Regions from separate parts of the Pseudomonas sp. 10S5 genome, predicted to be linked through region 1. Evidence: riboswitches for the same ligand, from Rfam matches in the RefSeq annotation. Region 1 holds a riboswitch; each other region holds the start of a gene.
The links. A riboswitch is a leader RNA that binds a small molecule or an ion and turns the genes downstream of it on or off. The one in region 1 is predicted to bind cobalamin.
Positions count from the first base shown of each region.

Region 2: it holds a riboswitch for cobalamin, as region 1 does, so the genes downstream of both, QN378_RS20480 (CbtB domain-containing protein) here and cobW (cobalamin biosynthesis protein CobW) in region 1, are expected to answer to the same signal.
Region 3: it holds a riboswitch for cobalamin, as region 1 does, so the genes downstream of both, cobO (cob(I)yrinic acid a,c-diamide adenosyltransferase) here and cobW (cobalamin biosynthesis protein CobW) in region 1, are expected to answer to the same signal.

Region 1 is NZ_JASJVL010000004.1:244,174-251,886, forward strand. It holds gene QN378_RS05975 (acyltransferase) at 1-841, shown strand, start outside; gene nfuA (Fe-S biogenesis protein NfuA) at 900-1,493, shown strand; gene cobM (precorrin-4 C(11)-methyltransferase) at 1,584-2,330, opposite strand; gene QN378_RS05990 (cobalamin biosynthesis protein) at 2,379-2,789, opposite strand; cobalamin riboswitch at 2,901-3,119, shown strand; gene cobW (cobalamin biosynthesis protein CobW) at 3,219-4,283, shown strand; gene cobN (cobaltochelatase subunit CobN) at 4,287-7,713, shown strand, end outside.
Region 2 is NZ_JASJVL010000022.1:35,764-43,476, reverse strand. It holds gene QN378_RS20500 (glutamate decarboxylase) at 1-91, opposite strand, end outside; gene QN378_RS20495 (phospholipase) at 400-1,122, opposite strand; gene QN378_RS20490 (N-acetyltransferase family protein) at 1,283-1,798, shown strand; gene QN378_RS20485 (histidine phosphatase family protein) at 1,810-2,382, opposite strand; cobalamin riboswitch at 2,397-2,538, shown strand; gene QN378_RS20480 (CbtB domain-containing protein) at 2,569-2,781, shown strand; gene QN378_RS20475 (CbtA family protein) at 2,797-3,540, shown strand; gene QN378_RS20470 (2-hydroxyacid dehydrogenase) at 3,625-4,566, shown strand; gene QN378_RS20465 (CTP synthase) at 4,728-5,459, shown strand; gene QN378_RS20460 (antibiotic biosynthesis monooxygenase) at 5,464-5,793, shown strand; gene QN378_RS20455 (MFS transporter) at 5,812-7,377, opposite strand; gene QN378_RS20450 (MarR family winged helix-turn-helix transcriptional regulator) at 7,550-7,713, shown strand, end outside.
Region 3 is NZ_JASJVL010000011.1:72,230-79,942, forward strand. It holds gene bluB (5,6-dimethylbenzimidazole synthase) at 1-447, opposite strand, end outside; gene QN378_RS13890 (cobyrinate a,c-diamide synthase) at 444-1,739, opposite strand; gene cobO (cob(I)yrinic acid a,c-diamide adenosyltransferase) at 1,750-2,361, opposite strand; cobalamin riboswitch at 2,467-2,689, opposite strand; gene QN378_RS13900 (hypothetical protein) at 2,834-3,412, shown strand; gene QN378_RS13905 (sorbosone dehydrogenase family protein) at 3,576-4,919, shown strand; gene QN378_RS13910 (C40 family peptidase) at 5,027-5,569, opposite strand; gene QN378_RS13915 (C40 family peptidase) at 5,661-6,323, opposite strand; partial or broken gene QN378_RS13920 (NAD-dependent deacylase) at 6,399-7,165, opposite strand; gene hda (DnaA regulatory inactivator Hda) at 7,170-7,713, opposite strand, start outside.

The DNA of each region.
Region 1 (7,713 bases):
CATGCCGGTCGGTCGTTTCATGGTCAATCGCATCATCCGCATTGTGCCTGCCTATTGGGTTTATACCGCCGCCATGGGCTTGTTAATCGTGTTCGCCAGGCCGTTACTGCCGCATGCAGTTGTCGATTGGCAGCATTTCATGCTGTCGCTGCTATTTATTCCCTCGGAAAACCCTGGCGGCTACGGCATGTACCCAACGCTCAATGTGGGCTGGACGCTGAATTACGAGATGCTCTTCTATTTATTGTTCTCGACGGTATTCTTGGTTCAGCAACGCCATCGGCCCCTGTTAGTAGCGACAGCATTATTTGCCGTGAGTGGCGTACTGGCGCGCTATGGCTTGATTAGCCATTTTTATGGCAATGACATCGTTTACGAATTTCTCCTCGGGATCGGAATCGGTGTGATCTACCGTCGCGGTTGGGTCGGCAACGGTTTGTGGCTGCCTTTGTTAGCGATTACGGGCGCGTTGATGACTATTTATCACTTGCCTGCAGATGATCGATTTATCAACTGGGGCCTGCCGAGCGCTTTGATTGTTATCGCCTGCATCTCAATGGAACCCTATTTTGAGGGCAACCAATTGCTCAAGGCGCTGGGGGATTGTTCTTACTCGGTCTATTTGCTGCATGTGTTGGTGCTCTATAGCGGGTGGTTAGTTGCCGAGCGTTTTGGGCTGAATCCATACGCGGTGTTTGCGGTTTGCGTGCCGGTAATAGGACTGGGTGCCTGGGGCAGTTACCAATGGATTGAGAAAGGACTGTACCGCCGCCTTAAGGGCTGGTTGGACCAGCACCGAATCGAAAAAACCAAAACGGCCCTTTCCCGACAAAATTACTAGGACTTTGTGCGGCGCGTTTGATTGGCGTAAACTCTGCCTACGTCTGCGAGGAATTTTCATGACCGCTATTACTATTACCGATGCTGCCCACGATTATCTGGCCGATCTGCTTGAAAAGCAGAACACTCCGGGCATCGGCATCCGCGTGTTTATTACCCAGCCTGGCACCCAATATGCTGAAACCTGCATTGCTTATTGCAAGCCGGGCGAAGAAAAACCTGAAGACAACGCCATTGGCCTGAAAAGCTTCACTGCCTGGATTGATAATTTCAGCGAAGCCTTTCTTGACGATGCCGTTGTCGACTACGCCACTGATCGCATGGGCGGCCAACTGACCATCAAGGCGCCAAACGCCAAAGTACCTATGGTCAATGCCGACAGCCCAATCAACGAGCGCATCAATTATTACTTGCAAACCGAAATCAACCCTGGTCTGGCCAGTCATGGCGGCCAGGTGACGTTGATTGATGTGGTCGAAGAAAACGACGAAAACATCGCGGTCCTGCAATTCGGCGGCGGCTGCCAAGGCTGTGGCCAAGCTGACGTTACCTTGAGAGAAGGGATAGAGCGTACGTTGCTCGAACGCATTCCCGAACTCAAAGGCGTCCGCGATGTGACCGATCACTCGCAAAAAGAGCACGCTTACTACTAAGGCTGCTGTTTGACCTGAACAAAAAAAACACCCCGCGGGTTCGGGGTGTTTTTTTGTCGCCGATTTGAGTCGTGCAAAAAGTCACAAAAATTAACGCCGATACACATGGGCATGCCCGGCACGGTATAGCGATGAGTCGGCAAAACTGTTGTTGCCCAGCACCCGGCCAACCAATATCAAAGCCGTACGGCGAAAGCCTTTGGCCCGCACTTTTTCTTCTATATCTGTCAAGTTTCCTACTACCCAATCCTGATCCGGCCAGCTGGCACGATGGACCACTGCAATCGGGCAATCAGCGCCGTAGTGCGGCATTAGTTCGGCCACTATCTTGTGCAGATTGTTCACCCCTAGATGAATGGCCATGGTCGCCCGATGTTGCGCCAGGCTCGCCAGCTCCTCGCCTGCCGGCATCGAGGTTTTGTCCGCGTAACGGGTCAGAATCACGCTCTGGGAAATGTCCGGCAGGGTCAGTTCCACGCCTAACAGCGCTGCGCACGCGGCGGTGGCGGTGACGCCCGGGATGATCTCAAAAGCTATATTCAGTTCGCGCAAGTGACGAATTTGCTCACCAATGGCGCCATAAAGGCTCGGATCGCCGGAATGAACCCTGGCGACGTCTTGGCCTTGTTCATGAGCAGACTTCATCAGCTCAATGATCTGCTCCAAGTGCAACTCTGCGCTATTGATCACCTGCAAAGCGTTATGGCCTGCCAGGACCGCCGTCGGCACCAACGATCCAGCGTAGATAATCACCGGGCAACTGCGAATCAAGCGTTGACCTTTGACCGTGATCAGCTCCGGGTCGCCGGGGCCTGCGCCGATGAAAAAGACGGTCATGGAATCTCCTGAAGCTACAAAGGGCTGGATGAGTGAGCGGAGTGCGGATTATCGAGGATTCGGTACATCACCTGCCAAGGCAAATGTCGCGTGTCGATTTTTGCTGCGGTTGATCAGCAATACGCTGGGGCGTCCGCTGAGCTGTTCCGCCAAGGCCAGGGCTGCGCTTTCTGCCACGCCATGGCAACCGGTATGGGCAAAGGCCAGCGCCGATCGATAGCTCAGCTGTGCGTCGAAGCTTGCCAATTGCGCGGCACTGAAAAACGCCACCGGCAGATCAAGCAGCGCAGCCAGCGCTAGCAGGCCCGGTTCAGTGCTTTTCTGATCAATGGACGCCAGGGCGGTAATCGCGTCGATCCGCAGGCCATGGGCGGCCAGGCTTTGTTCGATCAGTTCGAGCAGCAGGCTTGCAGGGCAGCCGCGCTGGCAGCCAAGCCCCACCACCAGCGTCGTCGACATCCGCTTGCTCCGCTATCGGTAAAGCGTGGCAGGAAACCATGACCGGGCGCGAAACGTCAATCGCGCGACCTGTCGCGAGGCGCTGGTGATTGACCTGCCCAAGGTCACTGCGTAGCCTTGCATCCTTGAGGTTCTCCGGCGCAGGCCGGGGCTAAGAAGGGAACGCGGTCAATGCCGCGGCTGCCCCCGCAACTGTAAACGGTTATGTTCATTGCACAGCCACTGCGCCTGACGCGGGAAGGCGCAATGAACGCGTGCTCGGCGTCTCGCGATGAGGCAGTCGACATGCCACCGTAAGCCAGGAGACCTGCCTCGACATCAGAATTCTCACTACAACCGGGCGGGGTGATCCGGTGGCGAATTGATCCGCGTGCATATGCTGCGCGGTTCTCGTCCTGTTTTGCCCGCCGCTTTGCCAAAGGGCACCCAATGAAAACGCTGGCCAAACTTCCTGTCACCATCGTCACCGGCTTCCTCGGTTCGGGCAAAACCACTTTGCTACGGCACATGCTCGACAACGCTGACGGTCGGCGAATTGCAGTGATCGTCAATGAGTTCGGCGAACTGGGGATCGACGGCGACCTGCTCAAACAATGCAGCATTGGCTGCACCGAAGAAGAAGCCAACGGCCGGGTTTATGAGCTGGCCAACGGCTGCTTGTGCTGCACCGTTCAGGAAGAGTTTTTCCCGGTCATGCGCGAGCTGGTCGCCCGCCGTGGCGATCTGGACCACATCCTGATCGAAACCTCGGGCCTGGCGTTACCCAAACCTTTGGTCCAAGCCTTTCAGTGGCCGGAAATTCGCAACGCCTGTACGGTTGACGCGGTGATCACCGTCGTCGATAGCCCTGCGGTGCTGGCCGGCACCTTCGCGGCGTTCCCGGATCAAGTCGATGCCCAGCGTAAGATGGATCCGAACCTGGACCACGAATCACCGCTGCACGAGTTGTTCGCCGATCAGCTGTCCAGCGCTGATCTGGTAATCCTCAACAAGGCTGACAAGATGGACGCTGCCGGCCTCGCCGCAGTCCGTGCTGAAGTCTCGGAGGAGCTGCCGCCAGCGGTCAAAGTGATTGAGGCCAGCAATGGTCGCTTGCCGATCAGCGTGTTGTTAGGCCTGGGCGCCGAGTCCGAACTGCATATCGACGGTCGCCATAGCCATCACGATTCCCATGAAGGCGCAGACCCTGCTGATCATGACCATGATGCGTTTGACTCAATTTCAATCACCTTGCCGCAGGCTGACGAAAGCTTGTTATTCGATGCCTTGAACCAATTGGTGGTGCAGCACGGTATTTTGCGGGTCAAAGGCTTTGCCGCGATTCCGGGCAAACCGATGCGTTTGCTGATTCAGGGTGTCGGTACCCGTTTCGACAAACATTTCGACCGCGCGTGGCGTGCCGACGAAGAGCGAGTAACCCATTTGGTGTTGATCGGTCAGAAGCTCGACGCCGGGGTGCTTGAAGCCCAGTTGCACGCAGCGGTTGCTGGCTGACCCATGCATTTACTGAGAACCCAGCCCGGCGGATTCGTCCCCGACGACAGCATCGCCGATTTGGGGCAAACCCCGGCCGAGCTGGTGATTCTCTGTAGCGGCGATTCCCACTTGGCGCTGCTCGCGGAAGCGGCGCAACAGTTGCCCGACGATTACCCCAGCGTGCGCCTGGCCAATCCGATGCAGGTGCAGAATCATGCATCGGTGGACCTCTACGTCGATCAAGTGCTGCAACACGCCAAGGTCATTCTTATTTCCCTGCACGGCGGTATCGGTTATTGGCGCTATGGTGTTGAGCGCCTGGTGCAGCTGGCTGAGCGTGGTGTGAAGCTGATTCTGGTGCCCGGCGATGACCGGCCTGACCCGGAGCTTAGCGGCTTAAGCAACGTGACGGCGGAAGAGGGCGAGCGGCTTTGGCATTTTTTGCGTCAGGGTGGCATGCACAATGCGCTGGAGTTGTACCGGTGCTTGGCCAGTCGTTTTCTAGCGCGGGATTATCCGTGGGCTGAACCCGAAACCCTGCCACGCACCGCGATTTATCACCCGCACAAAGCCAACGCTAGCCTGAGCGATTGGCAAGCCCAATGGCAGCCGTCGCAACCGGTGGTAGGGCTGCTGTTTTATCGCTCCCATCTGCAAGCGGCCAACACCGGATTTATCGACGTGTTTTGCGCCCGTTTGCAGGCTCAGGGCCTGAATCCACTGCCCATTGCAGTCGCCAGCTTGAAAGAAGCGGGTTGTCTGGCGGTGGTGGAGGACCTGTTCGATCAGGTCCGGGCTGAGCTGATCCTCAATACCACCGGCTTTGCCCAATCCAGCCCCGAAGCCCCTCATCTGCGACCGTTTCGGCGCAACGTGCCGGTCATTCAAGCTATTTGTGCGCAGGACAACGAGCCCGCTTGGCAGGCCAGTGAACAAGGCTTGGGCGCGCGGGACTTGGCAATGCACATCGCGTTGCCGGAGCTGGACGGGCGGATTATCAGTCGGCCGATCAGTTTCAAGGACTTGGCGTGGCACAGCGAGCGCAGCCAGTCGGACGTGGTGTGTTATCGCGCCCAGCCCGAGCGCATGGATTTTGTCGCGCAGTTGGCGCGGCGCTGGATTGATCTGGCACGGCTACCGAACGAGCAAAAGCACATCGCGTTGATATTGGCCAATTACCCGACCCGAGATGGTCGGATCGGCAACGGGGTGGGGTTGGACACGCCAGCGGCGGCGCTGAATATTTTGCGCGCTATGCAGGCGCAAGGTTATCCGATGGCGCCGTTGCCTGAGAGCGGCACGGCCCTGATTCATGCACTGCTCGGCGGCGTGACCAATGATCTGGACACGATCGACCAGCGTCCCTGTCAGCAAAGCATGGCGCTTGATGACTACCTTGCCGCGTTCAGCCAATTGCCACTGGCCAATCAGCATGCGGTGACTGCACGCTGGGGCGCGCCGCAGGCCGATCCCATGTTTCGCGCTGAGCGAATGATGGTCGCCGGGCTGCGTTTTGGAATGACCTTCGTTGGTATTCAGCCGGCACGGGGTTATCAAGTAGATGCCAGTGCGGTCTATCACGACCCGGATTTGGTGCCGCCCCACGGATACCTCGCGTTCTATTTCTGGTTGCGCAAGGCCTATGGCGCCCATGCGGTGATCCATGTTGGCAAACACGGCAATCTTGAATGGTTGCCGGGCAAAGGCGTGGGGTTGTCGCAGACCTGCTGGCCGGACGCGGTATTGGGCGCGATGCCGAACATCTATCCGTTCATCGTCAACGATCCGGGCGAGGGGGCTCAAGCAAAACGCCGTACCCAAGCCGTGATCATCGACCACTTGATGCCGCCGTTGACCCGAGCCGAAACCTACGGCCCGTTGCGTGACCTGGAAGTGCTGGCCGACGAGTTCTACGAAGCGCAATTGCTCGACCCGCGCCGGGCACGGGAACTGCAACGCGACATTCTTAAGCTGGTCCGGGAAACCCACATCGACCGCGAGCTGCAACTGGGCGAGCAGCTCGACAGCGACGCCGATGCGGGGGTCTGGCTGCCGCGTCTGGACACCTATTTGTGCGACCTCAAGGAATCGCAGATTCGCGACGGTTTGCACATCTTCGGCGAATCGCCCAGCGGTCGGTTGCGCATCGACACCTTGCTGGCCCTATTACGCATCCCCCGAGGCGACGGCCGTGGCGCTCAATCGAGCTTGCTACGGGCCCTGAGCAAAGCTTTCGAGTTGGGTTTTGACCCGTTGAACTGTGAGTTATCCGAGCCTTGGAACGGCCCTCGGCCCGATGTGTTGCTCAGCGTCAGCCAAGACCCTTGGCGAACGGCTGGCGACGTTCGAGAGCGGTTGGAATTGTATGCGGCGCAGCTGATTGAGCAAGTGCTGCACGGGTTACCAATCGACGAATTATCTGAAAACAATGACTTAAAACTTATTCTTCATTCATTGCGCGAAGTGGTTGCGCCGCGCCTTGATGCCTGTGGCCTGGCTGAAATGCAAGGGTTGCTCGATGCACTGAGCGGTCGGTTTGTGCCGGCAGGCCCCAGCGGCGCACCGAGCCGTGGTCGCCTCGACGTACTGCCCACCGGGCGCAATTTTTTCTCAGTAGACGTGCGAAATCTGCCGACCACTACCGCTTGGCGAATTGGATTCCAATCGGCCAACCTGCTGCTTGAGCGTCATTTGCAGGACCATGGTGATCACTTGCGTCAGTTGGGTTTGTCGGTGTGGGGCACCGCAACCATGCGCACCGGTGGCGACGACATCGCTCAGGCTATGGCGCTGATGGGCGTGCGTCCGGTCTGGGCTACTGGCAGTCAGCGGGTCGATGATTTTGAAATATTGCCATTGAGCTTGCTGGATCGTCCTCGGGTCGACGTGACACTGCGGGTTTCCGGGTTTTTTCGCGATGCGTTCTCCAACCTGATCCGGCTTTTCGATGCGGCAGTGCAGGCGGTCGCCGCGCTGGATGAACCGGATGAGCTAAACCCGCTGGCGGCCAAGGTCCGTGAAGAGCGGCTTAGGTTTGAAAGCGAGGGATTGCCTGTCGAGGACGCAGCGCGCCAAGCGGGCTGGCGTATTTTTGGTGCTAAACCCGGCGCTTACGGCGCAGGCGTGCAAGGCGCTATCGATGGGCGCCTCTGGCAAACCCGCCAGGATCTTGCGGAGGTTTACCTCAATTGGGGCGGTTATGCGTACGGCGTGGCTGATGAAGGCACGCCCGCACGAGAGCGTTTCGCGCAACGCTTGGGCCAAGTGCAAGCGGTTCTGCAAAATCAGGACAACCGCGAACACGATTTGCTCGATTCCAATGACTATTACCAGTTCCAAGGCGGCATGCTGGCTGCGGTGGAAAGTCTCAGTGGCCAAGCTGCCGCCAGCTATCACGGCGACCACAGTCAGCCGGATTTACCGAAAATTCGAACCCTTAAAGAAGAGC
Region 2 (7,713 bases), on a different contig from region 1:
GATACTTGGGCAGGCGTCGTTGCGACGTGCCACTGGAGTAAACATCTTCGATAGCGTCGTCGCGGGTTTCAACGGTTTGATGGAGTGCCATGGAATCCTACTCTGCAGAAATGAGGGAAAGGCGATAGCCCTGGCCGCGATGTACAGCAGATCCAGCCGCGTCAAAGCGTGCTGCAAAAACGTGAACCTAGAACAGACAAACGTTTGGACGATACGTGCGGCGAGAACTTTTACCGGCTCGGGGGGCGGCGTGTTCGGGGAAATGTAGTCAAATTCGATGCGTAACTAACCCCTGTAACCCTACGCTGAATAGGGTGGGTCTTTATTGATCCAGATCAGTTATTCAGAAGGGTCAGGTTTTTGTTCAAACCACGTTCTGTGAACTGACCCGAGAGTGGTTTAAATGTGATTGATCTCCTTCAACCAACTATCCAAGTCCATGATTTCGTTATCGCTGATGGTATGGCCAATCCCCAGATACGCATGGGATTCAGGCGTAATGCCCAATTCTTTCAACCAGGTTTCAGCGTCGGTTGCGCCAACATAGGGAACTCTCTGGTCGGCGGTGCCGTGACCGATAAACACGTCAAGCGCCTTGAAACCCGGTAGCGGCTGCAACTCGGATTTCAACATCGGCAAGATCTTGCCGCTCAACGCGGCAAATCCACGGAGGATGTCCGGGTGCCGCAGAGCTACCTCATAGGACATGATTGCGCCCTGACTAAACCCGATCAAAAACACCTTATCCGGCTGGGTGTGGTACTTCTCGGTGGCTTTGGCCACAAAGTCTGAAATCAACGCTTCACTGTTTCTCAGGTCGTCGGTCTCGCCATCGTAGGGGCCGTCGCCGGGTTTTTTGTTAAACCACTGATAGCTGCCGGGTCCGACCTCGAGCGGTGCTCGCGCCGATAAAAAAGTGTACTCGGTGGGCAGTTGATCCTTGATGTCGAACAGGTCGGCTTCATTGGCGCCGGAGCCATGCAGGAAAATAATCAGCGGCTTGTTTCGGGATTGTCCGTCAGTCTGTTCGAGGTAACTCAGGGGCAGGTCGGTCAGGAGGGGGGATTGAGCGTGAACGGCGGATGACGCGAGGATCAACAATGCAGCGAGGAATCTGATCATATGCCTGCCTTTCACAGCCTGTCCGGATCGAGGACGGAGCTTAGCATCTTGGGTTACTGCTATTTGTTATCGCGCATTGAACGCAAGTCTCCGGCTTCTCTTGCGCATCAGTGCACGGCATTATTGCGACCCACTCGAGAGCCACTGGAGCAGAAGATATATGGACACCCGCGATACCCCAGTCTTACGCGATGCCACGGACGACGACCTGCCCGGTGTGCAATCCATTTACGCGGCGCATGTGCTCGGGGGGATTGCCAGCTTTGAACTGGACGCGCCCAGCGTGGCCGACATGGTGAGTCGGCGGTCCGATATTCTTTCCAAAGGATTGCCCTATCTGGTCGCGGAGCTGGCGGGCGAGGTGGTGGGTTATGGTTACGCGACCCTTTACCGACCGCGTGCGGGTTACCGCTTTACGGTAGAGGATTCGGTCTATGTGCGTGACGGCATGGGCGGGAAGGGTATTGGCCAGGCGCTGCTCGGCGCAATCATTGAGCGCTGTACCCATGGTGGTTCGCGGCAAATGATCGCGATCATTGGCAACAGCGAAAACTACGCGTCGATCCGGCTGCACGAACGCCTCGGTTTTCGTCGCGTGGGGGTGTTTGAGTCGGTGGGTTTCAAGCACGGGCGCTGGGTGGACACAGTCCTGATGCAGCGGGCGTTAGGTGACTAAGTGGCGCATTCCTACAAGGGCTTGGGTTTTGCTGTGCGCTCCATCCTGAGTCGCCAGCGCCCGTTAAAACTAAGCTCGGTCATCGACAGCGGTTCGATGTCGATGGCGTTGACCGCAGTCGTCGGGCACTGCAGCGCATGGACGATAGCTGCCCGGATGACGAAGGGATGAGTGATCGCGACAACATGGCCTGGGGTGCGCAAGGTCTCGAGCCACGCGCTGACGCGGGCGCAAACGTCGGCAACGGACTCGCCACCGTGGGGGGCGCTCATGCTGTCGGTAAGCCAAGCGTTAAGGGCTTCGGGTTCATGGGCCTGGAGGTCGTCGATGCGGTGCCCTTGCCAGCGTCCGAAATCGCAGTCGCGCAGAGCGGGCGCGATGTCCATCTCGGTTCCGAACAGCAGGGCGGTCTGCCGCGTGCGGGCTTCCGGTGCGCTCAGTAGCTGAGCCAAGGTTTTGAAGTGTCCCGACAACGATCCTGCTGACGATTGCCACGCCATCTCTATGGGTTCGTCTTGCGGAAAACGGCCGAGCTTTTGCGCCACGGTTCGGGCGTGGCAGATCAACGTCAGACGGGTTGCCATGGCGGTCCACACTGGTTTTACAAGTCGAGAAGAGTACACTGCCCGAGCATTTGCATCATCTTGCAAAGCAGGAAGCCGGTTTGAATCCGGCGCGGTCGCGCCACTGTGTTCGGTCAATGCCGTAAGCCAGACCTTGTTTTGTCCATCCTGTTATCCGTTTTGGGACGCGAGTTCCCTGGAGACACCATGACTTTTAATACGACCACTCATACCGATACTTCGCTGCCGATTATCCCGCTTGGCGAGATTCTGCCGTGGGCGGTGTTTGTTGGTTTGCTGTTGATGCTTGCGCTGTATTTCGTTGGCGCAGAACAAGGCGCAACATCGATGTTCTCCGGTATGTATGTCCATGAGTTTGTGCATGACGGTCGCCACTTGCTGGGCTTCCCTTGCCACTAACTTCGGGTACATGACATGACTGGGCAATTATTGGTAAGGGGAATGCTGGTGGGATTACTTGCCGGCCTTCTTGCGTTTGGCTTTGCAAGAGTTTTTGGCGAGCCACAGATCGACCGGGCCATTGCCTTCGAAGAGCTGCACCTGTCGGCGACGCACGACGGCGCACAAGAAGAAGAGTTGGTCAGCCGCCAAGTACAAAGTACCCTCGGCTTGTTCACCGGCATCATTGCGTATAGCGTCTCGCTAGGCGGCATCTTCGCCTTGGTGTTTGCTTATACTTTGGGCCGGGCTGGTAACGTCGGCCCGCGTGGGCTTGCGGCATTGTTGGCGCTTGCGGCCTTCGTTGCGATTATTTTGGTGCCGGGTTTGAAGTACCCCGCCAATCCGCCCTCGATTGGCGATCCTGCAACCATCGGCAAACGCACCAAGCTGTTCTTCTTGATGATGCTGCTCTCCGTGGCGGCGATGGTCATTGCGATCAACGCCGCACGTAAGCTAATTGCCACTCGCGGTATCTGGAACGGCGCGTTGTTGGCTGTAGGGTTATATGCCGTGATCATGATTTTAGCGGCGGCGATGTTTCCTACCGTCAATGAAGTACCGGACGGTTTTTCTGCCGTGTTGCTCTGGAAATTTCGTACCGCGGCGCTGGGCATTCAGATCGTACTGTGGACCACCGTTGGCCTGGCCTTTGGCTGGCTGGCAGAGCGCAATCTCAATCCACTGAACTCACCGCCTCGGGCGAAGCTTCAATCCTGAGAAGAGGCCCGCCGCGTGCGGGCCTTTTACTGTCTATCATCCTTCGTGGTTTAACGCTGTCTGACTCCGTTACGAGAGGGAAGTATGACGACTGTTCTAGTGCTGGTAGAAACCATCAATGACTACCTGCCGATTATTGAAGACAGTGGCTTTACCCTGATTCTTGCGCCGACCCCAGCGGAGCGCGCCAAGGCTATTGCCACCCACGGCGAGCAGATCAATGCGGTGTTGACCCGAGGTCCGCTGGGTTTCTACGCCGACGAAATCGCCGCGCTTCCGCATTTGGAGATCATCTGCGTGATTGGCGCCGGTTATGAACATGTGGATCTTAATGCCGCCCGGGCTCGGGGTGTTGTGGTAACCAACGGAGCAGGGGTCAACGCGCCGTCGGTGGCCGATCACGCCATGGCCTTGTTGCTGTCGCTGGTGCGGGATATTTCACGGGCTGACGCCTCGGTTCGACGCGGTGAATGGAACAAAATCATGCGGCCTTCATTGGCCGGCAAACGCCTTGGGATTCTCGGTATGGGCTCTGTGGGCATGGCTATCGCCAAACGTGCTCTGGGATTCGACATGTCAGTCAGCTACCACAATCGTCGCCCGCGCAGCGACGTGCCCTACGCTTATTGCGCCACGCCGGAGGCGCTGGCGAGTGCGTCGGACTTCTTCATCGTCGCCACGCCGGGTGGGGCTGGCACCCATCAGTTGGTAGACAAGGCCGTGCTTGAAGCGCTGGGTCCAGACGGTTTTATCGTCAATATTGCCCGTGCCAGCGTGATCGCGACGGCGGACCTGATCGATGCCCTGGAACACAAACGCATCGCAGGCGCCGCGCTGGATGTGTTCGATGACGAACCGCGAGTGTCCGATACGCTGAAAGCTTTGAGCAATGTGGTATTGACTCCGCATGTCGCCGGTCTGTCACCGCAAGCGTCCCAAGGAACCGTGCAATTGGTGGCGGATAACCTATTGGCGTATTTTTCCGGAAAGCCCGTGCTGACGCCGGTTCCGCTCCCGGGGAGTTGAAGCTTAAACTGCATCGGACCTACCCTAACGCAGCCAACCTACAGCGACTTAAGTAAGCGGGGCGCTTGATGGTGTATGTTTCTTGGCGGTTCGCAGCGCCACCAAAGGCTAGCTGCCAGAGGAGTTTCGGCGCCAGCGCGAGTTAACTCAGGAGAGAATGGATGGGTAGCGAAAAAATACGTATTGCGCTAGTCGGTGATTACGATTCAACCGTAACGGCCCATCAGGCGATTCCTTTGGCGCTGGACCGGGTAGCTAATGACGAAGGATTGTCAGTTGCCTTTGACTGGTTACCCACGTCCGAGGCCCATGACAACCTTGCGTTGGCTCGGTTTGACGGGCTGTGGTGCGTTCCGGCCAGTCCTTATCAAGACCCCGAGGGAGCGTTTAATGCCATCCGTTTTGCCCGCGAGCAGCAGGTGCCGTTTCTCGGCACTTGCGGCGGGTTCCAGCACGCGGTGATTGAATACGCGCGCAATGTGTTGGGGTGGGAGGACGCGGAACATGCCGAAACCTCGCCCGAGGCGCAGCGCGCCGTTATCGCGCCGTTGAGTTGCGCATTGGTCGAAAAGGCAGACGCTATCGAACTCGTTCCAGGCTCACTGATCGCCAACGCCTATGGCGCGCTGAACACTACGCAAACCTACCGCTGCCGATTTGGCCTCAATACCGCGTTTGCGCAGGCGCTGCTGACGGGGCCTTTGACAGGTACGGGTCATGACCAGACCGGCGACATTCGGGTGGTAGAACTGGCAGGTCATCCGTTTTTTGTCGCCACTTTGTTCCAGCCGGAAAGGGCTGCACTAGTGGGGGTGACGCCACCGTTGGTGGCAGCCTTTATTCGGGCGTGTTTTCTGCGTCGGGCCAGTGTGACAACTTCAATCAGGGGCTGAGACGATGATTGCCAAAACACCTGCAGCACCTTACTACGCTGTGGTTTTCACCTCGCTGCGTATTGCCAATGACAACGACGGCTATGCCGAGGCAGCCGACCGAATGGTCGAGTTGGCCCGACAACAACCCGGTTTTCTTGGCGTTGAGTCGGCCCGTGGAGAGGATGGGCTGGGGATCACCGTGTCGTATTGGTCCAGCGAAGCCGCCATCCTTTCATGGAAGCATCACCCTGAACATGCCGCCATCAGAGAACAAGGCCGCGCCACCTGGTATCGAGCCTGCACCACCCGAGTCAGCAAGGTTGAACGGGCGTATTCGTTTGAGGTGGGGTGAAGGGTCCACCTCCAAGCTCTACAGGTTGTTTGTTGTCGTACTGGTGGGTCGTATCACCGGCGCATGGCTGTGGTGTACGTTTGGTGCGGTGTCGGCGGTACGTACCAGCAGCCAGGTGGCCAGCGCCGAGATGATTGCCACTGTCGCCGCAACAAACAGAATCGCTTGGTAGCCTGCGCCAAAGCTGCTCGTGGCCAATGAATTCAAGCCTGGCGCACCTCCGGTCAAATCTCCTGCAGCGATACTGCGAGTCAGGGCGTAGGCGTCGGCCGCCGTTGCGTTGGGAAGTCCACCGATTACCGAAGCTGCGATGCGATGGAACAAAACGGCACCCAGCGCGGCGAAACCGATCACTATGCCGCTGAAGCGCACAGTTCCGGAGATGCCCGAGGCCATGCCCGCTCGTTCAGGCGCGATGGTCGACATCGCAACCTTCGCCGTTTCTCCATTCAAAATCCCCGCTCCTGCCCCAGCGAGCAAAAGACCACCCAGCATCGAAACGTAATCCAAACGCGTGACTTCCAGGCCGAGCCAGAACAACCCGACGCTAATCGTCGCTAGTCCGAAGGTCAGCAAGGTGCGGCCACTAAACCGGTGCGTCAGGTAGGCGGCGGTCACGCGCGGCACGATGAACAGCGGCACGGCAATGGGTAGCATCATCAGACCGGCGGTTTGTGGGCTGTAACCCAAGCCGCTCTGAAAATAGATCGGCAGGTAGGTCAGCATGGTCAGCAGCGAGGCCGCGTAAGCCAGGCCCGCGATTATGGCACCGACGTAGGTGTGCCGACGGAAAACTGCCAAGTCCATCATTGGGCGTTCTTGTCGAGTTTCGACCAGTAAAAACAAGGCGAACAGCAGGGCCGCGCTGGCCAGTTCGAGCATTACGCGCAGACTGCCCCAGCCTTCATGGTTGCCGGAGATCAACGCCAGGGTGATCAAGAACAGGCTGCTGCTGAAGGTCACCACACCGAGGTAGTCAATGGTGTTGGCCTGGGGATCACGGGATTCTTTCAACGTGCGCATCACCAGTACAATCATCGCCACCCCGACCGGAACGTTGATGTAGAACGCCCATACCCAGCCAAAATGCTCGGTGATATAACCGCCGACCACGGGGCCCAGGGAAATCGCGATACCGATTACCGAACCCCAAAACGCGAAGGCCTTGGCTCGGTCAGCGCCGCGAAACGAATGTGACAACGTCGCCAGTGCCGCGCTTAGCAACAGCGCGGCGCCCACCCCTTGCAGGGCACGGGCGGCGTTGAGCGCGGTGACATTGGGCGCGGCGCCACAAATAAATGAAGCCAGGGTAAAAATGGCCAGACCGATGATCAGCACACGCTTACGGCCGTAACGATCCGCCAAGGCACCGGCCGGCATGACCAGCGAGGCAAAGGTTAGGGTATAAGCGCTGATCACCCATTCGATGTCGGCAAAGTCAGCGTTGAACGACTGCGCAATGGACGACAGCGACACCGCGACTATATTGGAGTCCAAATTGATCATGAACGACGGAATAGAGACGCACAGCAAGATGAGGAATCGTTGCAAGCCATCGATGGGGCTATGGGTTTCGGTGCTCATGCGTGGCGGTCTCGGGTCGATGGATGAGCATTTGAACAGCGATTCGTTTGTGCAGCAAAACGAATGAGGGTATATGCTCCTATTGCAATTTGCGGGTATATGCCTGTAATCGTCAAGTGTTTCTTTTAGGTCCAATGCCCACAAGGGCCAGACACACAGGAACAAGCAGTCTATGAACAGTTCTTCCAGCAACCTCCGGGCACCTATTCAACTGAGCGGCGGTTTCGTGGTGCCCGAGCAAGTCCTTTGCCATGCCACCAGCTTGCGCAAAGCGACCCGGCGCATTTCGCAGATGTACGACGTGGTGTTGGCCCCCTGCGGACTGCGCTCAACCCA
Region 3 (7,713 bases), on a different contig from region 1:
CAATCCTTCGGCGCGAGAGGCTAGCCACAGATTTTGAATCGCACAAGACAAGGACGCCATGTCCATTTCCGGCAAGGTACGGCGACCAAAAATATGCCGTTCGCGGTCGTCCATCAACGCGGCGACCAAGACTTCCGCGCATTCATTGATGCCTTCGACTTTGAGCTTCATGAAGTCGTCCGCGCGCTCGCCCAGGGCTTGAGCGGTACGAATTCGCTCTTCCTCGACTTGCGCCTGAATACGCGCGCGCAACTGCGGGTCGCTGATTCGAATAAAGCGCCACGGCTGCATCAAGCCCACGCTGGGCGCCTGATGGGCCGCTTCCAAAAGACGCGCCAACAATTGGGGGGCCACTTCGCCGCCGATGAAGTGCCGCATGTCTCGGCGTTCGGCAATTGCACGGTACACCGCTGCACGTTCGTCAGGGCTGAAAGCCAGATCATTCATGGTTTGAAAAGCGCCGCAACCGCGTGGGGGTTGGAAGGAAAATAGAAGTGGACATAAGACGCAGTCATCCGACCGTCACGGTAAACCGCCTCGGCACCGCGCCCACCGTTGGGGCTCAGGCCACGGGCGATGGGTTGCAACTCGGTGCTGGTCAGCGAATGGTGATACGTGTGCCCGCGCAAGACGCCTTCGGGCAATTCGACAGCTTGTAAGGCTAACGCGGCTAAACGCTTCTGCATCACCGCTTCGCCGGTCAATAGACCCACCAATTCGGCACGTTGGCCGTCGACGTCGGTCAATGCGTCGAGCAGATAAAGCATGCCGCCGCACTCCGCCAACAACGGCTTGCCAGCCACATGGTGCGCACGTATGGCCGCCAGCATGGGCCGGTTTTGTCCCAGTGTTACGTGGTGCAACTCCGGGTAACCGCCGGGTAGATACAGGCTGTCAGCAGCGGGAATCCGAGTGTCACGGATAGGCGAGAAAAACGACAGCTCGGCACCCATAGCCCGCAGTAAATCGAGGTTAGCGCCGTAGAGAAAGGCAAACGCCTCGTCATGGGCGACAGCAATCGTGATGCCTGCCAGCGACGGTTCAGTCTCGACAACTTTGGGGGCTGCGAACTCGACCGGCGGTGGCAAAGCTACCTCACAGGTGCTGGCTAATGCAGCTGCGGCTGCATCAAGGCGGGCGTCCAGATCATTCAGTTCGCTGGCCTGGACCAAGCCCAAATGACGGCTCGGCAATTCGATCCCGGTTTCCCGCGATAAAGCGCCATACCAACGCAATCCTTCGGTGAGGCTGCCTTCCAGCAATTGCGCATGCCGCACAGTGCCAACCCTATTGGCCAACACCCCAGCAAACGGCAGGTCCGGTTGATAAAGCGCCAGACCCAAGGCTAATGCACCAAAGGTTTGGGCCATCGCCGTGCCGTCGATCACCGCCAACACCGGCACCCCGAAGTGGCGCGCCAGGTCGGCACTTGAGGGTGTGCCGTCGAACAGTCCCATGACGCCCTCAATCAGAATCAGGTCAGCTTCGCCCGCAGCCTCCCACAACAGACGGCGACTTTCATCGGCACCGACCATCCATAAATCCAGCTGATAAACCGGCGCGCCACTGGCCCGCTCAAGGATCATCGGGTCGAGAAAGTCCGGGCCGCATTTGAATACGCGCACGGTGCGCCCTTGATTGCGGTGCAGACGCGCTAAGGCAGCGGTGACCGTGGTTTTACCCTGACCAGAGGCAGGCGCGGCGATTAACACCGCCGGGCAATGACGCGGCGCTCTCATAAAAGGTTACTCACAACTCAATGCCTTTCTGTGCGCGGATTCCGGCCTGAAAAGCGTGCTTGACGACGCTAATGTCAGAAACAGTGTCGGCCAAGTCGATCATTTCAGGTTTGGCACCGCGACCGGTTACCAGCACGTGCTGCATGGGCGGGCGGCCTTGCAGATCGCTGAGTACTTTTTCCAGATCCAGGTAACCATGTTTGAGGGCGATGTTCAGCTCATCGAGCACGATCAGACCGATGGTCGGATCACGGAGCATTTCTTGTGACACTGCCCAAGCGGCTTCTGCGGCGGTGATGTCGCGCTGGCGATCCTGTGTTTCCCAAGTAAAGCCTTCGCCCATGACGTGATACCGAACCTGCTCAGGGAAACGTCGGAAAAACAACTCTTCCCCCGTGCTGTTGCGGCCTTTGATGAACTGCACAACGCCGCATTGCATACCGTGCCCCATGGCCCGGGCGAGCATGCCAAATGCAGAGCTGCTTTTACCTTTGCCATTACCGGTCAATACCAGCAACAGACCGCACTCGTCAGGTGAACTGGCGATGCGTTCGTCGATCACGGCTTTTTTGCGCTGCATGCGCGCCAAATGGCGTTCGTCACGTTCGGGGGATTCGTTCATCTCAGCTCTCCGCTTGAGCAGGGCACGCGATAGCAAACGGAAGGCACAGAAATTGACTGCCAGCACGGCCAATGAAAAGCCCTGCGCAGAGCATCGCCCGCCGTGATGCTGTTGGATGGATCAGGCCGGTCTCCGGGCTCATGAGTGGGAACGCCCCGCTATGCGCCTTCCCATGTCTTTTTCGGACACAGTGGCTGAGTGCATAGCTTCGACTCATTTACCGTTGCGGGGGCAGCGCCGGGATCGACCGCTTGACGCGTCCTCACCGGCTTCCCTGTTTCACTTCGCCAATCGTAGATTGCGAAGCACCTGAAACATGTCGCGAAGGGTAGAGGGTTGGGGGTATAGCGTCAATCAACGCGCCATGTGCTTTGTTCACCCAGCGGTCAAAACCAGGCAGCAAGCCGTTGTTGGCTAATTTGATATCAAAAGGCCATACTTCTGATAGCATCCAAAAAACAAGGTAGGCGCCATGCGCGGCTTGATCATCAGCAACCCGAGACTGGAATTCCTTCGTCCCGCCTTAGAATGCTGGTTCGATTGCATCGACCGTTACAGTCAGGTCATGGGAGAAGGTGAATGCACGCATTGGTTTGACGAACGCACCAACCTCGGCATGCTCTCCAGCGCCGCGTGGATGGCCCGGATGGTCACGCTAGAACATGCCCCCAGTAAGAAACAACAGGACGATGGTAATCGAAGCGCCCGAACTGGCCTGTTTGTTGCGACATCGGATGACAGCGCATATATCCAAGCCACTCAACGCTGGCCATATTTTGGCGAAATAAACCTGACCCCCGCGCTGCTGGATATCGTCGGTGATGCCAAAAAAACCAGTTATGCAAACCACCTCAAACTCGGCGGTCTCTTCGTTACACCACGTAAAATCATGCAGAGCGTCACAGTCGAAGAGCTGGAAGATTTCGTCGAAGATTTGCAAAAACAACACGCCTGCGCCGTCGTGTGGTATTTCCCTTATGGTTACCGCAACCTGCACAACGAAGAGGGCCAATACTTCCCCGGCCTCGCACTGTTATTAAGAGCAGCCTGATCAGCGCTTTTCTTGCTTGATGACAAATGGATCGGAGCTCTGCGATCCATGGCTTAAACGCCGACCCACCTCTCACTCAGCCAATCCCGCGAGAAAGGTTGAACCTCGACGGTTTAATTGCCTCTATCTCCTTACGCGCCCCTTCGCCTTTATGGAGTTCAATATGCCCCTGCTCAGACCCCAGATAGTTGTTTTTTTGCTAATGGCCCTTGGCATTACTGCATGCGGTGAAACGTCCCAACTTAAAGTAGCCGATGGCATGGGTCCGACGCCGATGTTGCCAGAGCCCAACAAAACACTGATTCCGACGGTCAATATTGCCCCCGCCGTGGGCTGGGCCAAGGGCGCGAAACCGGTCGCGGCAGCAGGCACCCAGGTATCTGCGTTTGCCGAAGACTTGGACCATCCACGCTGGCTATACGTCCTGCCTAACGGCGACGTACTGGTCGCCGAAACCAATTCGCCCGCCAAACCCGATGATTCTCCGGGTATTCGCGGTTGGATCATGAGAAAAGTCATGGGCCGTGCAGGTGCAGGCGTACCTAGCGCTAACCGGATCACCCTGCTGCGAGACAGCAACCATAGTGGCGTGGCTGACACGCGCACGGTTTTTTTGCAGGGCCTTAATTCGCCGTTCGGTATGACGCTGGTGGGTAACGATTTTTATGTCGCCGACACTGACAAATTGCTGCGTTATCACTATGAAAACGGCCAGACCGCTATCCGTGGTGAACCGACAACCGTGACCGATCTGCCGGCAGGTACGATCAATCACCACTGGACCAAAAATGTCATTGCCAGCAAGGACGGCAAGAAGCTCTACGTCACCGTGGGTTCTAACAGTAACGTCGGGGAAAACGGCCTCGACAAAGAGCTAGGTCGAGCGTCGATCTGGGAAGTTGATGCCGCCACCGGAGCCCACAGAATCTTCGCCTCCGGCCTTCGCAACCCTAATGGCATGGATTGGGAGCCGCAGACCGGGAAATTATGGACTGCGGTTAATGAGCGCGATGAGATTGGCAGCGATCTGGTGCCTGACTATGTGACCTCGGTCAAAGACGGCGCCTTTTATGGCTGGCCATTCAGTTACTACGGCCAACATGTCGACATCCGCGTTAAACCACAGAACCCGCAACTGGTGGCCACGGCCATTTCGCCCGATTATGCGGTGGGCCCGCACACTGCATCATTGGGCATGACTTTCGCTGACGGAAAATCTTTACCAGCACCCTTCAACCAAGGGATGTTCATCGGCCAACACGGCTCCTGGAACCGCAATCCGCACAGCGGTTATAAAGTACTGTTCGTTCCGTTCGCCAATGGCAAACCATCTGGAACGCCGGTGGACCTCTTGAGCGGCTTTTTAAACAATGACGACAACGCCCAAGGCCGCCCGGTTGGGGTTGTCAATGATCAACATGGCGGAGTATTGGTAGCGGACGATGTGGGTAACAAAGTTTGGCGGGTGACGGCGGCCAAAACACAACAAGCAGTCGCTACGCCTTAATAGTTTGACTATCGCTGGGCCGGCTAGCTCAATGGACCGATCTTGAGCAAGCCCGCCCTTTGGTCACTGCGCAACTGCATGCGACGACGGAGCGGCAGAAGTCGTTGCTAAGGATTACGCGCCAAGTGCTCTGGATGGATCACCCGCTTGGCGTTGAGGTAGGCTTTTTGCCAATAAGGTTTGGACAAACTATCTAGCCGCACCGTGCCGCCTGTAGCGGGTGCGTGCACGAAACGCCCTTCTCCGACGTAGATTCCGGCGTGGCTCACGGTTGAGCCGCCGCCGGTGGCGAAGAACAGCAGATCACCCGACTGCAAAGCATCGCGGTCTACATTGGGCGCATGCATGCTGAGCATTTCGTGGGTCGAACGCGGTAGCGCAATGCCAGCCGCGTCACGGTAGACGTAACCAATCAAACCACTGCAATCAAATCCTGAATCGGGAGTGTTACCGCCCCAATGATAGGGCGTGCCGACCAATCCCAGTGCACGAAAGAGCACATCTTCGGCAGCCGGAGAAGAGTATTCGGAAGGGGCATAAGCCACGGACTGGATCACCCGTGGAGTTTGAGGCGACGGAGCATGGCCAGCGCACGCGCTAAGCAATGCCACCAAAACACCTAATGAGCCAAGACGTAACCTATTCGACATAAACACAACAACCTGATCTGGATGCGGCTTACTGTGCCAAGAGCCGAAAGCGCGCATAGTAAGCCGGTAGCGGCTTACCCGCCCCGGCCATTTACTGGTGTCGGGTCTGAATTGTAGTCGGAGCCATGGCTAACGCACGTTTGGCTTCGATAAATGTCTTTTTCCAGTAACTGTCATCCAGGCTATCTACCCGAACACCGCCGCTGCGCGTGCTGCTGGAATGAATGAATTGGTCATCACCCAAGTAAATACCTGCATGACTGACGCGACCACGGCCTTTGGTACTGAAGAACAGGAGGTCGCCCGGCTTGAGGTCGTTACGCGCTACCAAAGGCGCTTTTACGTTGATCATTTCGCGCGTGGAACGCGGTAGAGTCATGCCCGCTTGTTCGCGGAACAGGTACCCGATGAAACCGCTGCAATCGAAACCGGACTCCGAGCTGCCGCCTGCACGGTATCGCGTACCAATCAGCGACATCCCGCGCTCAAGAATGCTGTCCGCTAGAACGGGCATCCGATAAGGCTTACTGCTTGCGAATTCGGCCAGTTCTTTTTCGGTAATTAGCTCATCCGAGAACAAGGCGCCAGCATTATCAGACCCATCGGCGATCTGCGAAATATGTGCAGACTGCGCGGTCATTGAACCCTGAGAGTGCTGCTGTTGTTGCTGTTGCGAGACGGGCATCTGTGCCGCGCAACCAAAAAGGAATGTAACCAGTGCGAGGGGCACGAGGGGTGCGAACCGAGTTAGCATGTGCACGACCGTGGTTGATATGTAAAGAAGCCGAGACTATGCCCTCTATCGACCTCATTTGCAAATTCAATCGATCTAGATGTGACTTATCAGCGACTCCATAACCTCTAAGGCTCTACAGCCCAGAAACACATCCATTGCGGCGCTGTGATCGGTGCGCTGTGGATTTATCTCTGCGGTAAAGCCTCCGGCAACCCTTGCGCGCAATACCGGCTCGTGGATGTAAGGAAAGCTGGCTGTGGTGCCGATCGTCAATACGGCATCAAATCCCTTGCCCATCTCTTCGTACAACGTCTCTAGCGCCCGCTCGGGTAGCATTTCCTGAAACAGCACCACTGGCGGACGCAGTACCCCCTGGCACTTTTTGCACAGCGGCGGTAACGGTCGTTGCAGGTGCTCACTCAATTCGGAATCGACTTCGCCGCAGGATTGGCAAAACAACGGGGACAGCTGGCCGTGGATTTCAATCAAGCGCTCAGACGGACTGCCCGCCGCCCGATGATAGCCATCGACATTTTGCGTCAACACCCAGCATTCAGGCTTGAGTCGCTGCAACTGAGCGATAGCGTAATGTGCGGCATTGGGTTTTGCGCCGAGACAGGCTCTCCCAGCTCCGCGATGTATTTCCAGCACAAGGCGGGATCGCGGTGCAGCATCGGCCCGGACAGCGCCATTTCGATAGGCAGACCGTCCGCCGTCGTGCCGTTATAAAGACCGCCTAAACCGCGGTAGGTAGGCAAACCAGAATCAGCCGACAAGCCAGCTCCAGTTATCACCAATATGCGCTGAGCGTGCCGAAGCGCCGCCGCCGTTTGCAACAGCAGATCGCGTGCTACTACCACAGGTTTACCAACCCAGCGTCTCTTTCAAAAAAGGAATGGTCAGCTTGCGCTGTGCCTGCAACGACGCCTGATCCAGGCGCTCCAACAGCTCGAACAATGCGCTCATGCTGCGAGTGCCACGGGTCAGAATGAAATGACCGACTTCATCAGTCAGGTGCAAGCCACGGCGTGAGGCACGAAGCTGAAGGGCGCGCAGCTTGTCTTCGTCAGACAACCCGCGCATCTGGAAAACCAGGGCCATGGTCAGACGTGATTTCAGATCCAGCAGCTTGATCGGTAACTCCCGGGGCGATTGAGACGCCGCAATTAGCAAACGGCGGCCGCTATCGCGCAGGCGATTGAACAGGTGAAATAACGCCTCTTCCCATTCTGGCTTGCCAACCACCGCTTGCAGATCATCCAGACACACCAGCTCGTACCGCTCAAGGCTATCGAGGAGCTTGACCCCTTCACCGATTAGGTCCGCCAATGGCAAATAAACTGCCTGCTCGCCCAGTTGCTCGAATCGCAGGCAAGCGGCTTGCAGCAGATGAGTACGGCCGACGCCG